4 regions of the Kitasatospora sp. NPDC096128 genome follow, and region 2 is predicted to be linked to each of the others. Evidence: riboswitches for the same ligand, from Rfam matches in the RefSeq annotation. Region 2 holds a riboswitch; each other region holds the start of a gene.
What was found. Region 2 has a riboswitch for cyclic di-AMP ahead of ABTY61_RS14450 (M23 family metallopeptidase). Riboswitches for the same ligand answer to the same signal wherever they lie in the genome.
Positions count from the first base shown of each region.

Region 1: linked by a shared signal. The riboswitch ahead of ABTY61_RS26345 (M23 family metallopeptidase) and the one ahead of ABTY61_RS14450 (M23 family metallopeptidase) in region 2 are both predicted to bind cyclic di-AMP.
Region 3: linked by a shared signal. The riboswitch ahead of ABTY61_RS08880 (glycoside hydrolase family 16 protein) and the one ahead of ABTY61_RS14450 (M23 family metallopeptidase) in region 2 are both predicted to bind cyclic di-AMP.
Region 4: linked by a shared signal. The riboswitch ahead of ABTY61_RS10425 (NlpC/P60 family protein) and the one ahead of ABTY61_RS14450 (M23 family metallopeptidase) in region 2 are both predicted to bind cyclic di-AMP.

Region 1 is NZ_JBEOSP010000026.1:16,328-19,630, reverse strand. It holds gene ABTY61_RS26355 (alpha/beta fold hydrolase) at 1-556, opposite strand, end outside; gene ABTY61_RS26350 (YiaA/YiaB family inner membrane protein) at 701-991, opposite strand; cyclic di-AMP (ydaO/yuaA leader) riboswitch at 1,188-1,346, shown strand; gene ABTY61_RS26345 (M23 family metallopeptidase) at 1,359-2,207, shown strand; gene ABTY61_RS26340 (hypothetical protein) at 2,273-3,190, opposite strand; gene ABTY61_RS26335 (GNAT family N-acetyltransferase) at 3,233-3,303, shown strand, end outside.
Region 2 is NZ_JBEOSP010000010.1:190,461-193,763, forward strand. It holds gene ABTY61_RS14445 (DUF2470 domain-containing protein) at 1-31, shown strand, start outside; gene ABTY61_RS14450 (M23 family metallopeptidase) at 340-1,296, opposite strand; cyclic di-AMP (ydaO/yuaA leader) riboswitch at 1,299-1,482, opposite strand; gene ABTY61_RS14455 (MFS transporter) at 1,796-3,303, shown strand, end outside.
Region 3 is NZ_JBEOSP010000005.1:311,449-314,751, reverse strand. It holds gene ABTY61_RS08880 (glycoside hydrolase family 16 protein) at 113-1,549, opposite strand; cyclic di-AMP (ydaO/yuaA leader) riboswitch at 1,552-1,678, opposite strand; gene ABTY61_RS08875 (MoaF-related domain-containing protein) at 2,016-2,450, shown strand; gene ABTY61_RS08870 (alpha/beta hydrolase) at 2,567-3,303, opposite strand, start outside.
Region 4 is NZ_JBEOSP010000007.1:61,353-64,655, forward strand. It holds gene ABTY61_RS10420 (C40 family peptidase) at 1-104, opposite strand, end outside; gene ABTY61_RS10425 (NlpC/P60 family protein) at 332-1,444, opposite strand; cyclic di-AMP (ydaO/yuaA leader) riboswitch at 1,455-1,609, opposite strand; gene ABTY61_RS10430 (C40 family peptidase) at 1,948-2,982, opposite strand; gene ABTY61_RS10435 (NYN domain-containing protein) at 3,184-3,303, opposite strand, start outside.

The DNA.
Region 1 (3,303 bases), on a different contig from region 2:
GCAGGGCGGCGACCAGCCCGTCGACGTAGCCGTCGAGGTCGGCGGGGCGGGGGCCGGGGTAGGCCATCTTGCGCAGGTAGTAGCCCCAGACGCCGGGCCACCGGACCATGGCGGCGCCCATGACGACCATGACGCCCTGCATGAGGGCGTTGGCCCGGTATTCGACGAAGGCGTCGATCAGGGCGATCCCGGCGACCCGCTGGGGTGCGTCGCCGGCGACCTTGACCACGGTGGCCCCGGTGTAGGACTGCCCGACCAGGACGGCCCGTTCGATGCCGAGGTGGTCGAGCAGGGCCAGGACGTCGGTGGCGACGGCGGCGGGGCTGTAGTCGTCCCAGACGATCGAGGACTCGCCGAAGCCGCGCACGTCCATGGTGATCACCCGGTGGCCGGCGGCGGTGAGCAGCGGGTGCAGGTGCCGGTAGGCGCGGCGGGAGTCGAGCATCCCGGGGAGCAGGATGACGGGGGTGCCGTCGCCCTGCCGGGTGTCGTCGTACGCGAGCCGGCCGCCGGGGACGTCGAGGTACTGGGTGCTCGGGGTGGTGGTGCCGTTCATGGTGGGCCTCCGCTGGCTCGGTCGTTGCTGCCGATAGCCATAAAGCTAAGGCTAATAGCCTTAGCCGTCAAGTGCCCCGGTCGAACCGGCCGACAGCGGCGGCAGCGCCCTCCCGCCCGCGTCCTCCCGCCCAAGTCCCCCCGTTCAGATCCCCTCGGCCCTGAACGGGTCGTGCTCGCTGAGCAGCTTCTCCAGCCGGGCCTGGTCGACCCGGGCGACGGTGTCCGAGGACTCCTGCCGGTCCCGGATCACCTTGGCCAGCGTGAACGAGGAGGTGACGGTGTAGAGGAGGCCGATCCCCAGGAAGGCCCGGGTCCAGCCGCCGACGGGCAGGTAGGCGATCCCGGCGGCGAGGGCGGTGCCGGAGATGGCGAAGGAGAGGGCGGCCTGGGCGAAGTACGCGGCCGTGGTCCGTGACTGCATCGGTGCGCTCATGGCGCCAGGATGCGGTGGGGCGGTCGGGTCGCACATGAGTAGGAGTACTCAGATGAACCGGGTGATTGAGGGGTCGTTCGTTGACGTCCGATCACCTGTTCCACGGCCGTCCCGGGCGGATGGCTTGGAATCAGAGCGTCCTAGGATTAACGTTTGATAACGCAGCGCGGTCGTCAACGCCGTACCCAGACGGCACCGTGCGCCGTCGCCTAATCCCGCCGACCGGCCTCCGGGCAGGTCAGGGAGCCGGGGAACCACGTTCCTTGGGGTGAATCGGCGGGGCTCCGGCCCGGCCGTAGGAGACCTTCCTGCTCCGAACCCGTCAGCTAACCCGGTAGGCGCGAAGGAAGGAAAGGAGCGCGCCTCCGTGGCGTCGACGCACACTCCGGCACACCCGGCCGGCCCCGCAGCCGGTACCCAGCTCCTCGACCACCCCGGCCCGGACGGCCCGGAGCCCTTCGATCCGGAGGACTTCGCCCCGGAGGCCGAGGCCAACCGCCACCGGATGCCGCGTCAGACCCGCGGAGCCTCCCCGCTGCTCGGCGTCACCGCCGTCGCCGCCACCCTGGGTGCCACCGGCTTCGCCTCCGCGACCCCGGCCGCCGCGCCCGCCATCGAGACCCCGGACGAGGCGCCGGTCGCCCTGGCCGCCGACCCCGGCCTCGCGCTCGCCGCCCGCATCCAGCAGCAGGCCGACAGCCAGCGCACCGCCGCCGAGGAGGGCGCCCGGGTGCAGGCCGCCCAGGAGGCCGAGGCCAAGGCCGCCGCCAAGGAGGCGGAGGCCAAGCGCGCCGCCGAGGAGGCCGAGCGGGCCAAGGCCGCCGCCCTCACCCTGCCGGTGAAGGACTACAACCTCTCCGCCCACTACGGCCAGAGCGCCCGCTACTGGGCCCACCTGCACACCGGCCTGGACTTCGCCGCCGACACCGGCACCCCGGTCTTCGCGGTCGGCCAGGGCACCATCACCTCGGCCGGCTGGTCCGGCTCGTACGGCTACCGGATCGTGGAGACCCTCCCCGACGGCACCGAGATCTGGTACTGCCACCTCTCCTCGATCATCAAGGGCTCCGGCACCGTCACCTCCGGCCAGCAGATCGGCAAGGTCGGCGCGACCGGCAACGTCACCGGCCCGCACCTGCACCTGGAGGTCCGCCCCGGCGGCGGCGCCCCGGTCGACCCGGAGACCTGGCTCCAGCAGCGCGGCCTCAACCCGTAAGGACCGCCGAAGAGCGTACGGAAGGGCCCCGGGCGCGTCGCCCGGGGCCCTTCCGCGTCATCGGCTCACTCCGCCGGCTCCTCCGCCGCGGCTTCCGGCTCCTCCTTCGAATCCTCCGCGGGCAGCTGCGCCAGGTAGGCGTCGATCTCGGCCGCCCCCGGCTCCGGCGCGAGCTCCGGGAACTCCTCCACCAGCAGCCGCGGCAGCCCGGGCACCGTCCAGTCGCCGAGCAGGTCGAGCGCCGCCTCGGCCGCCGCCGCCTCGAACTCCTCGAAGCCCCCGGTCAGTTCCTCCGGCATCGGGCGCCCCAGCGCGTTCAGTTCGGCCAGGTTGCGGTAGCTGCGCCGCATCAGGCCCTGCTCCAGCAGCCGTCGCGCGCCGTCGGTGGCCATGCCGACGGACAGCACCCGGCCCGGCCCCCAGCCCTGCTCGTCCGGTTCGTCCAGCCAGCCGGTCGGCCCCAGCGCCCCGTACCCGGCCAGCCGCTCCTCCTCGTCGAGCCCGGCGAAGCCGGCCAGCCAGTCCCGGACGGCCGCGGGGTCGCCCACGTCCACCCCGTGGGCGTGCAGCAGCACCGCGTACAGCCGGGGCCAGGTCACCAGGTCGGCGCGGCGCAGCAGCCCGACCGCGACCTCGCCCTGCCACTCGGCCTCGGCGTGCAGCCGCTCCTGGCGCTTGGCGTTGAGCCGCTTCACGGCCCGCTGGTGGTCGACCAGCAGCCGTACGGCCTCGCCGTAGGCGAACGGGTCCTCCTCCGGTGCGGGTTGGACGTAGAGGTGGAGCCGCTCGTACAGCAGGTGCTCCACCGCGTCGGAGGTCAGTTCGGGCCAGCCGTCGTGCATCCTGCCCTCGCCCAGCTCCAGCAGCGCCAGCACCGTGCGCAGCGGCGCTTCGGCCACCGGCGCGCGGTCCTGCCCGGCCGCCCAGGCGAGCAGGTCGGCGGCCCTGGTGCGCGGGGCGAGCCGCAGGTCTTCGTCGTTCATGCTCCGAACGGTAGTCGCCGGACGCGGGTAGGGTCGGCGGCCATGGTCCCCGTACGCCTCACCGGCCCCCGGCTCGCGATCCGCGAGTACCACCACACCCCGGAGGAACTGGA
Region 2 (3,303 bases):
CGAACACGGCCTGCCGGCCCGCCGGAACTGACTGACCACCGGCACTGACTGGCCGCCCGCCAGGGTCGGCACAGCGCTGGAGGCCCACAGGCAGCGTCAACAGGCAGGCCCGACACCGGGGTTGACACCTCGGACACCCCGGGCCGGAAACGGAAGCAGCCGGCCCGGCCGCGCGAGAGGTGTCTCGCACGGCCGGGCCGGCCATGGGCGTGTCCCGCGCCCGAGTCCACTGGTGCGGCGATCACCCGGTCGAGCGGTCACCCGACATGACCATCCCAGGCGGTCGATTCGCCCCGCATCAGCGGTGGTTCAGAGGATCCCGCGGAAGGACCCGGTGGGTCAGAGCGCGACGCCGTGCGCCCGCAGGTAGGCGACCGGGTCGATGTCCGAGCCGTACTCCGGACCGGTACGGATCTCGAAGTGCAGGTGCGGGCCGGTCACGTTGCCGGTCGCACCGGAGAGGCCGAGCTGCTGGCCGACGGTGACACTCTGACCGACGCTCACGCCGATCGAGGACAGGTGCGCGTACTGGGCGTACTTGCCGTCGGCAAGCCGGATCTCGACCTCGTTGCCGTAGGCACCGTCGTAACCGGCCTTCACCACCACGCCGTTGGCGACGGCGCGCAGCGGGGTGCCGGTCGAGGCGACGAAGTCCTGGCCGGTGTGGTGGCCGGAGGCCCACATCGAGCCGGCCACGCCGTAGGCCTCGCCCAGCACCGGGTTGGCGACCGGGGCGACGTAGCCGGAGGTGGCGGCGACCGGGGCGGCGGTGACGGCCGGGGCCGGGGCGGCGGTCTGGACCTGGGTCTGCAGCTGGGCGCCCGGCTTGGCGGCCTCGGTCCGGACCTGCACCTGAGCGGCCGGAGCCGCGGGCTTGGCCGGCTTCGCCGGAGCCGGAGCGGCAGCCGGGGCCGCGGGCTTCGCGGCGTCAGCGGCGTGGCCCGCGAGGGCCAGCTGCTGACCGGGGAAGATCAGATTCGGGTCGGCACCGACCACCGAGCGGTTCTGCTCGTACAGCGCGTGCCAGCCGCCCTCGACGTGCTTGCTGTCGGCGATCTGCGACAGCGTGTCACCGCTGACGACGCGGTAGCTCCCCTGGACGGCGGCCGGAGCGGCGGCCTGCGAAGCGGCCGGGGCGGCCGGGGCGGCCGGGGCGCTGGCGGCCGCCGGGGCGGTGTCCGCCTGGGCGCTCATCGCGGTCACGAGCGGCAGGACGAACGAGACGCCGGTGACGGCGGTGGCGATGCCGATGCGGGCGGCACGGGGCAGGGCGATACGACGAGCCTGTGCAGGCATGGAATTTTCCTCTCCGACGCCTGCGAGGTGAGCTGTCGGGTTCGGGCTGGAGTTGCCCGGCCGCATGCGCGGCTTCACCCCAAGCCGGTCCTGGTCGTCCGCGCCCTGAAAAGGCGCGAACTCCGGTCCGGCGACTTACCTGTGGGTCCCCCGCTCCTGCCGTACAGAGTTCGGTGCGAGCCACCGGGCAGCGGCAGGACTCGGCGTTCCACCCGGTGGATCCGCCCGGGCTGGCCGGGCGGTCGCTGAACTAAAACTCATCCGTTCAGGTGAAGCAATGTCGATCTCTTGAACCCGCAACCAACCCCGCCGCCAGGGTCACCCTCCGAATGATCCGCTGCACCGTGCGTGCACAATCCATTCACCCGGAGCCACTGCTCCGCGACTCTGCGCCGACCGCCCCACCCCTGCGCGACCATTCGCTCACGCACCGCCACCGGCCGACACACCACCCGGTGACCCTTGTCACGTACGCCCCGGCGGGCGCAGGATTCGGCCCGTGGCCACCTCTCAAGCCGGCACTCTGCGCCTCGGCACCGCACAGGGTCGCTGGGTACTCCTCGCAACGGTGCTCGGCTCCAGCATGGCGATGCTCGACGGCACGGTGGTGAACGTCGCCCTGCCCCGGATCGGCGCCGACCTCGGCGCCTCCCTCGCCTCCCTGCAATGGACCCTGAACGCCTATCTGCTCACCCTGGCCGGCCTGATCCTGCTCGGCGGCGCCCTCGGCGACCGCTACGGGCGGCGCCGGGTCTTCCTGATCGGCGTGGTCTGGTTCGCCGTCGCCTCCGCGGCCTGCGCCGCCGCCCCGACCATCCACGTGCTGATCGCCGCCCGCGCCGTCCAGGGCATCGGCGGGGCGCTGCTCACCCCGGGCTCGCTCGCCATGCTCCAGGCGGTCTTCCATCCGGACGACCGCTCCGCGGCGGTCGGCCTCTGGTCCGGCCTGGGCGGGGTGTCGGCGGCCGTCGGCCCCTTCCTCGGCGGCTGGCTGGTGGACGGCCCCGGCTGGCGCTGGATCTTCCTGCTGAACCTGCCGCTGGCCGCCGCCGTGATCGCGGTGACCTCCCGTTACGTCCCGGAGAGCCGGGACGAGTCCGCCACCGGCCGCTTCGACGTGCCCGGCGCCCTGCTCGCCGCCCTCGCCCTCGGCTCGATCACCTACGCGCTCACCGCCGCCGGGGAGGGGCTGTCCCCCGCCGTCTGGGTCACCGGCGCGATCGGCCTGCTGCTGGCCGCCGCCTTCGTGGCCGTCGAGCGGCGCGCGGCCGACCCGATGCTGCCGCTCGGACTGTTCTCCTCCCGGCTGTTCACCGCCGTGAACCTGGTCACCCTCTGCGTCTACGCGGCCTTCAGCGGGGTGTTCTTCCTGCTGGTGGTGCAGCTGCAGATCGTCTCGGGCTTCTCCCCGCTGGTCTCCGGCTTCGCGCTGGTGCCGATCACGGTGCTGATGCTGACCCTGTCCGCGCGCGCCGGGCGCCTCGGCAAGCGGATCGGCCCGCGCCTGCCGCTCACCGTCGGCCCGCTGCTGTGCGCCGCCGGGGTGCTGCTGATGCTGCGCACCGGCCCCGGCTCCTCCTACTGGGCGGACGTGCTGCCCGCGGTCGCCGTGATGGGCTCCGGGATGACCCTGCTGGTCGCGCCGCTGACCGCGACCGTGCTGGCCGCCGTCGAGGTGCGGCACGCGGGCATCGCCAGCGGCGTCAACAACGCCGCCGCCCGCGCGGCCGGCCTGCTCGCGGTGGCCGCCCTGCCGGCGCTGGCCGGGCTGAGCGGCGACGCCTACCGGGTGCCGTCCGCGGTGGACTCCGCCTTCCACACCGCGATGCTGATCTGCGCCGGCCTGCTGACCGCCGGCGGGCTGATCGCCTTCACCACCGTCCGGGGCAACGTGCTCGCGCCCGAGGAGGAGCACCCGGTGGCCGAGCCGAACTGCGACTGGCCCTGCGCCACCACGACCCCGCCGCTCGACCCGGGCCGCCCCCGAACGCACGGGGGCCCCGCCAC
Region 3 (3,303 bases), on a different contig from region 2:
ACCGGTCACCGGCCGCCGGCGAGCGGCTGCCGGACTTCCGATGACCGGTGGGGCGGGCTCGTGGTTACCGGTACGCGTGGTTGCCGGTACGCGTGGTTGCCGGTAGACGCGGTTACCGGTAGACGCGGACGTAGTCGGCGGCCATGGTGATCGGGGTGTTCCCCGTCGGCGCCGGGTGGTACTTGCCGGCGCTCACCGAGAGGTTGAGGATCAGGTACGCCGAGAAGTCGGCGCCCACGCCCTTGCCGTCCGAGAACACCTTGACGCCGTTGACGTACCAGTCCACCGAGTTGGCGCCGTAGTAGGTGCCGATGGTCACCCACTGGTCGGCGGCGACGGCGCTCGGGTCGGTGTAGTAGTCCGGGTTGCCGGGGTTGACGTGGTTGGTCAGCTCCAGCAGGTTCGGGTTGTCGGGGTGGTACTCGAAGGAGTCGACCTCCCCGTTGCCGTTCTTCCAGGTCCACAGGGCGGGCCAGGCACCGGTGCCGGCGGGCAGCTTGACCCGGGTCTCGGCGTAGTCGCCGGTCTTGACCTGGAAGCCCTCGGCGGAGCCCTCGGTGGTCAGGAAGCCGGTGTTCCAGGACTGCCGGCCGTTCTCCAGGGTCGGCCCGCCCGGGGTGGCGGTGAAGGTGGCGACGCCGTTCGCGACGGTGACGTTGTTCTTGTTCAGCCAGTCGAGCTTGTTGTCGTCCGGGTTGTGGTTCCCGTACTTGTAGGCGGTGCTCTTGTCGCCGACCCAGCGCTGGCCCCAGTTGATCGGGCCGTTGAACTCGTCGGACCAGGTCAGCGACTTGCCGGCGATCGGGGAGGACGGCGCCGGGGTGCTCGGGTTCGCGGTGGCGGTCGGGCTGGAGCTGGGGGCAGCGGTCGGGCTCGGGGCCGTGGTCGGCGCCGTCGTCGGGGTCGGCTGGGCGGTGGGCGTCGCGGTGGCGGTGGGAGTGGGGGTGGCGGTGGCCGTCGGGGACGGCTTGGCGCTCGGGGACGGCTTGGCGCTCGGGGTCGCGGTGGCCGTGGGCGTCGCGGTGGCGCTCGGCGTCGGGGCCGCGGTCGGCGTCGGGGTCGGCGTCGGGGTCGGCGTTCCGGTGCGGGAGACCACCAGCTGCTGCGAGGGCAGGTTGTGCCAGCTGCCGCCGAGGTCCTGCCAGAAGCCGAACTGGGTGTACGTCCCGGTGGGCAGGGTGCGCGCGCCGCTGGTGAAGTCGAAGCCGCTCGGGCAGAGCTGCACGTTGCTCGCGTTGCCCGGGAAGTCCAGGTTGGTGCCGCGCGCGTCGCGCACGCCGACGCCGACGGTCCTGGCGGTGAAGCAGGACGAGGAGTGCAGGCTCAGCGAAGCGGTGGTGGCCCTGCCCGCGACCATGGCGGCGGGCCCGAGCCGGTCCTGGGTGACGGTCGGCCCGGTGGCGGCCTGGGCGCCGGAGACGGACGGCAGTCCGAACAGCCCGGCACCGGCGATGGCGAGTGCCCCGGTGGCCGCGAGGGTGGCGTTGCGGCTGCGGTGCGACGGAAGGGCGTGGCGGGGCGCGCGACGGCGCCGGGCAGGCTGGTGCATGGGGGTCCTCTGCCACGCCTGCGAGGTGAGCTGTCGGATTCGGGCTGCAGTTGCCCGGCCGCCTGTGGAGCGGCTTCACCCCTAGCCTCGACCCGCACGCTGGTGCGTACGGTCGGGCGCTGACCTTGGTTCCCCCGCTCCCGTCCGCTGTGGTGCTCGGGTGCCCGCCGGCGGGTGGACGGGACTCGGCGTCCCGGCGGCGGGGTCCGCGACCGCGGACGACGGTTGCAGGCTAGGCAGGCCGTCCGTGAACGGACAACCCGATCAAGCCGGTTGTCGCGCAGCTCACAGTGGTGTCGATCAACGACGCTGCGTGGCAGCCGAGTTGATCATTCCCGTCGCTTCCTCGTCCGCCGCCTCGGCCGTGGGGGTCAGTCGAGCCGGGCCGCCATGCCGTGGCCGCCGTGGCGCGGGGCCGCCTGAAGTCCGCCCGGTCGGATAAATTGGAACCCTGGGATTTTCCGCGGTGCACAAGAGCACCGGGCCCGCACTGTACGACCTGTCCCACCCGCAGTACCCGCACGGTCCGCACCACCCGTCCCCCGTTCCTGAGAAGAGGTCCCGCCCCACCATGACCGCGTCCCTGCCCGCCTTCGCCGGCCGCACCTACGTCTTCCGGGCCGACAACGGCGCGGCCTTCCGCAACTCCTACTCGGCCGACGGCACCCGGCTGCGCTGGGAGGGTCTCGGCGAGTCGGCGGGCCAATGGGAGGACGTGCGGCTGCACGTGGCCGAGGTCGCGCCCGAGATCTACTTCATCAGCTGGACGGAGCAGAGCGGGATCACCGTGAGCCACGTGATGGACCTCAACGCGCTGACCGTACGGGCCTTCTGGACCTTCGAGGGCGAGGGCGGCCGGGTCGGCCAGCTGCACACCGGGACGCTGGAGCGGGTCGCCTGACCGGCGCCGGAACGGACTGAACCCCCGGAAGCCGTGGCTCCCGGGGGTCGGTGTCGTGCGCGCTGTCATGTACCCGGCGTGATGTGCCCCGCCGGCGGGTGCCGCCGTGGACGGGCTCAGACGGCCTGGCCGGGCTGGTTCGCCTGACCCGGGTGGCCCGGCTGGTTCGGGACCTTGAGGTGCTGGGACAGCCACTCCAGCGAGGACGGCAGCAGGGCGCTCCAGGTCTCGAAGTTGTGGCCGCCGTTCTCGAGCATGCTGTAGGAGACCTTCATCGGACTCTGCGCCGCGTCGATGAACGCCTCGGTGTCCTGCTTGTAGTTGCCGTCGCCCTTCTTGGTGCCGGCCAGCAGCACCGAGATGTTCGGCGGCGGCGCGTTCTTCAGCCGCCACATCAGGTTGGCCTCGTTGCGGCGCTGCTTGCTGCCGCCGAAGAGGTCACCGGTGGTCGGATCGTCGGCCGCCTCGTAGTACGCGGACAGGGCCACCGCCGTCGGGAAGACGTCCGGATGGCGCATGGCCAGCTTGAGCGCGCAGTAGCCGCCGGTCGAGTTGCCCATGAAGGCCCAGGCCTGCGGGTCGGTCGAGACCCGGTAGCTGGCCTGGATCGCCGAGGGGACGTCCTTGGTGAAGTACGTGTCGGACTGGGCGCCGCCCGGGATGTCCTCGCACTCGGTGTCCTGCGGCAGGGCAGGCGAGGGGCGCATCAGGACCATGACGGTCGGCTGCATCCGGCCCTCCTGCAGCAACTTGAGCGCGGCGCCGGGGTAGTTGAAGCGGGTGATCAGGTTCTCGGCGATTCCTGGGAACCCGGTGCTGACGATCACGGCCGGGAACTGCTTCTGCGCGTACT
Region 4 (3,303 bases), on a different contig from region 2:
GCGGCCTGGGCGCTGCCGGCGGTCGCCACGCCCAGGGCCGTGGTGGCGGCCGCGGTCAGTACCAGCGCACGGGCGAGCAGTTGGGAACGACGGTGCACGGGCATGGCGGCAGCGGCTCCAGTCCTGCGGCGCGGCCCCGCGGCCGCGCCCCGGTGGGCGGCCGTCGAGCGGGAGTCCGGTGGCAGACGTTAGCGAGTCCGGGCAAGCGAGTCCAAACCCCTACCGACCCGAATATTTGACCTCTATTCGGACATTCGGTCGATCAGCCGGAAAAGCCGCAGGCCCGGCCCTCCGTGACGGAGGACCGGGCCAGTGAACACCTGGGCGGGGATCAGACCCGCACGATGGAGGACAGCGGCATGTTGGAGACGGCCTCGTAGCGCACCGACGCACCCGGCTTGGGAGCGTGCAGCACCTGGCCGTTGCCCGCGTAGATGCCGACGTGGTGGGCGTCGCCGTAGAAGATCAGCATGTCGCCGGGCTGGGCCTGGGAGATGTCCGAGCCGATCCGGGTGCCGGCGCCGGCCTGCTCCTGCGAGGTGCGCGGCAGCGACACACCCGCCTGGTTGAACGCCCAGACCATCAGGCCGGAGCAGTCGAAGGAGCCGGGGCCGGTGGCGCCCCAGACGTACGGGCTGCCGATCTTGGTGGCGGCGGCGGCCAGTGCGGCGGCGCCGTGCGAGCTGCCCGGGGCGATCTTGACCGGTGCGGCGGTGGAGCCCGAGCCGAGGTCGCTGCGGCTGCTGTCGCGGGAGGCGCGGTCCGGGGTGGCGGGCTTGGCGGCGGCGGCCTTCGCGGCGGCGTCGGCGGCGGCCTTGTCCTCGGCGGCCTTGATGGCCTGGCGCTCCTGCTCGGTCAGCGTGTTGAGCAGGTCCTGGGCGGCCTTCAGCTTGTTCTGGACCTCGTCCTTGGAGGCCTTCAGCTGCTGGGTCGTGGACTCCAGCTCGGCGAGCTTGCCCTGGGCCTCGGTACGGTCCTGGTCCAGCTTGCGCTGCTGCTCCTGGAGCTGCTTCAGCTGGTTCTTCTGGGTGCTGCCGGCCTGGTTCAGCGCACCGGCCTGGTTCAGGAAGTTGTCCGGCGTGGAGGAGAACATCAGCTGGACGGTCGGGGATATGCCCCCGTTGCGGTACTGCTCGCCCGCGATCTCGGCGAGGCCGCCCTGCAGGTCGGTCACCTGCGCCTGCTGCCGGGCCACCTGGTCCTGCATGCCGGAGACCTGCTTCTCCAGCTCCTGCTGCTTCTCCTGAGCGGCGTTGTACTTCTCGGTCGCCTGCTCGGCCTGCTCGTTGAGCTGGTCGACCTGCTCCTTGACCTGGTCCTTGGTCGGCTGCGGGTCGGCGTGCGCGCCGGACTGCGCGGACAGGGCGACGGCCGCGGCGGCGAAGCCGGTCATGATCGAGACGCGGGCACGGCTGGCGGGCTTGGGACGACGATGGGACGCCACGAAGGCGGACTCCTTCTTCCTACGGCCGCCTACCGGGTGAGCTGACGGGTTCGGGCCGGAAGCATGCCCTACGACGCCTCACCGGCCTCACCTACGGCCGACCTGGCGCCGATTCACCCCGGAGGAACGTGGTTCCCCGGCTCCGCTCCGCAGCACCCCCGACTACTGGGCTCCCCTGTCGGGCAGTCGCTTCGACCTGCCCCGCTGTTTCGCGAACTCGACGGTAACCACCGCCGCCACCCAGGCTGGGTGATCGACAGTGCGGTGGTTCGGAGCACGACCCTAGTAACTGAACCGTGATCCGTTCAAATCCTTGTCAGAAAAAAGACGGAAGATTACCCATGTTCTTTTGTGAAAATGACTGATGGTGATCGCCGCCGCACGCAAAGCTGATCGACTCTCACCGTCCGGCCGCGAAAGAGGCGAACCCGAAGCGCCACCCCCGACCGGAGGTGGCGCGGATCACAGGGCCGGAACCGGCCCCTCGGGGAGGTGCCGGACCGTCAGATCCGGCGGATCGTGTTGATCGGCATCGCGTCGGCCTTCATCACCTTCACCACGTCACCGGTGTGCGGCGCGTGGACCACCATGCCGTTGCCGATGTACATCGCGACGTGGTGCATGTCGTTGCCGTAGACCACCAGGTCGCCCGGCTGGGCGGTGGAGAGCGTCACGGCGGTCCCGATGTGGCCCTGCTCCTGCGAGGTGCGCGGCAGCGAGACGCCGGCCTGGCCGTACGCCCAGACCATCAGGCCCGAGCAGTCGAAGGTGCTGGACCCGGTGGCGCCCCACACGTACGGCGAGCCCTGCTTGCTCATCGCCTTGGCCACGGCCACGGCCGCGTAGCCGCTGGCCGGCGGCAGATTGCCGAGGTCGACCCGGTCGGCGCCGCGCGAGGCGCGGTCGTCCTGCTGCTGCTGGGCCCGCAGGGCCGCCCGGTCGGCGGCGCTGAGCGAGTTCAGCAGGTCCTGGGCGGCCTTCAGCTTGGTGTTGACGTCCGTCTTGGCCTGGTTCAGGTCCTTGGTGGTGGAGTCCAGCGAGGCCAGCACGGCGGCCGCCTCGGCCTTCTCCTGGTCCAGCCGGCGCTGCTGGTCGAGCAGGCCCTTGAGCGCCTCGGTCTGGGTGGTGCTGGCCTGCTGGACGCTCGACGCCTTGTCCAGGTAGCCGGACGGGTCGGAGGAGAGCATCAGCTGGACGGACGGGTCGATGCCGCCGGTGCGGTACTGCTCGCCCGCGACCTGGGCCAGGCCCACCTGCAGCTGGCTCATCTGGTCCTGGCTGCGGGCCACCTGGTCCTGCAGCTGGTCGGCCTGCTTGCGGAGCTGGTCGGCCCGCTCCTTGGCGCCGTTGTACTTCTCGGCCGCCTGCTCCTGTTCCTGCTGGAGCTGGTCGATCTGCGCCTTGACGTCGCTCTTGTTCGGCTGCGGGGCAGCGTGCGCGGCGACCTGGGCGGAGAGGGCGACCGCGGTCGCAGCAGCCGCGGTGAGCACGGAGACCCGCGCGCGGCTCGGCTGCTTGGGACGGCGGTGGGAGGCCAAGGGACCGGCTCCTTCTTCCAACGGACTCACCCGATCAGGTGAGATTCCGGAAAATAGGTTTGACGCCAGACCCTAGTGAAGATCTATCCGTTTTGCCACTCCCCCGAAGGCGTGAACTCCGGGTTCTCCCACTGACTTCACCGGATCCGCACACCCGCGCCGGAGCCGCATTGACCTGCCGTCACGCCGTTCGCCCCCGGTTCAGGGCCTGGCCAGCCGGTTCAGCAGCAGCACCGAGGCCACGGGGCGCGCACCCGCCTTCCGCACGCCCTCCGCGACCTCCCGGTCGGTGGAGACCACCACCACCGGACGGCCCTGCGG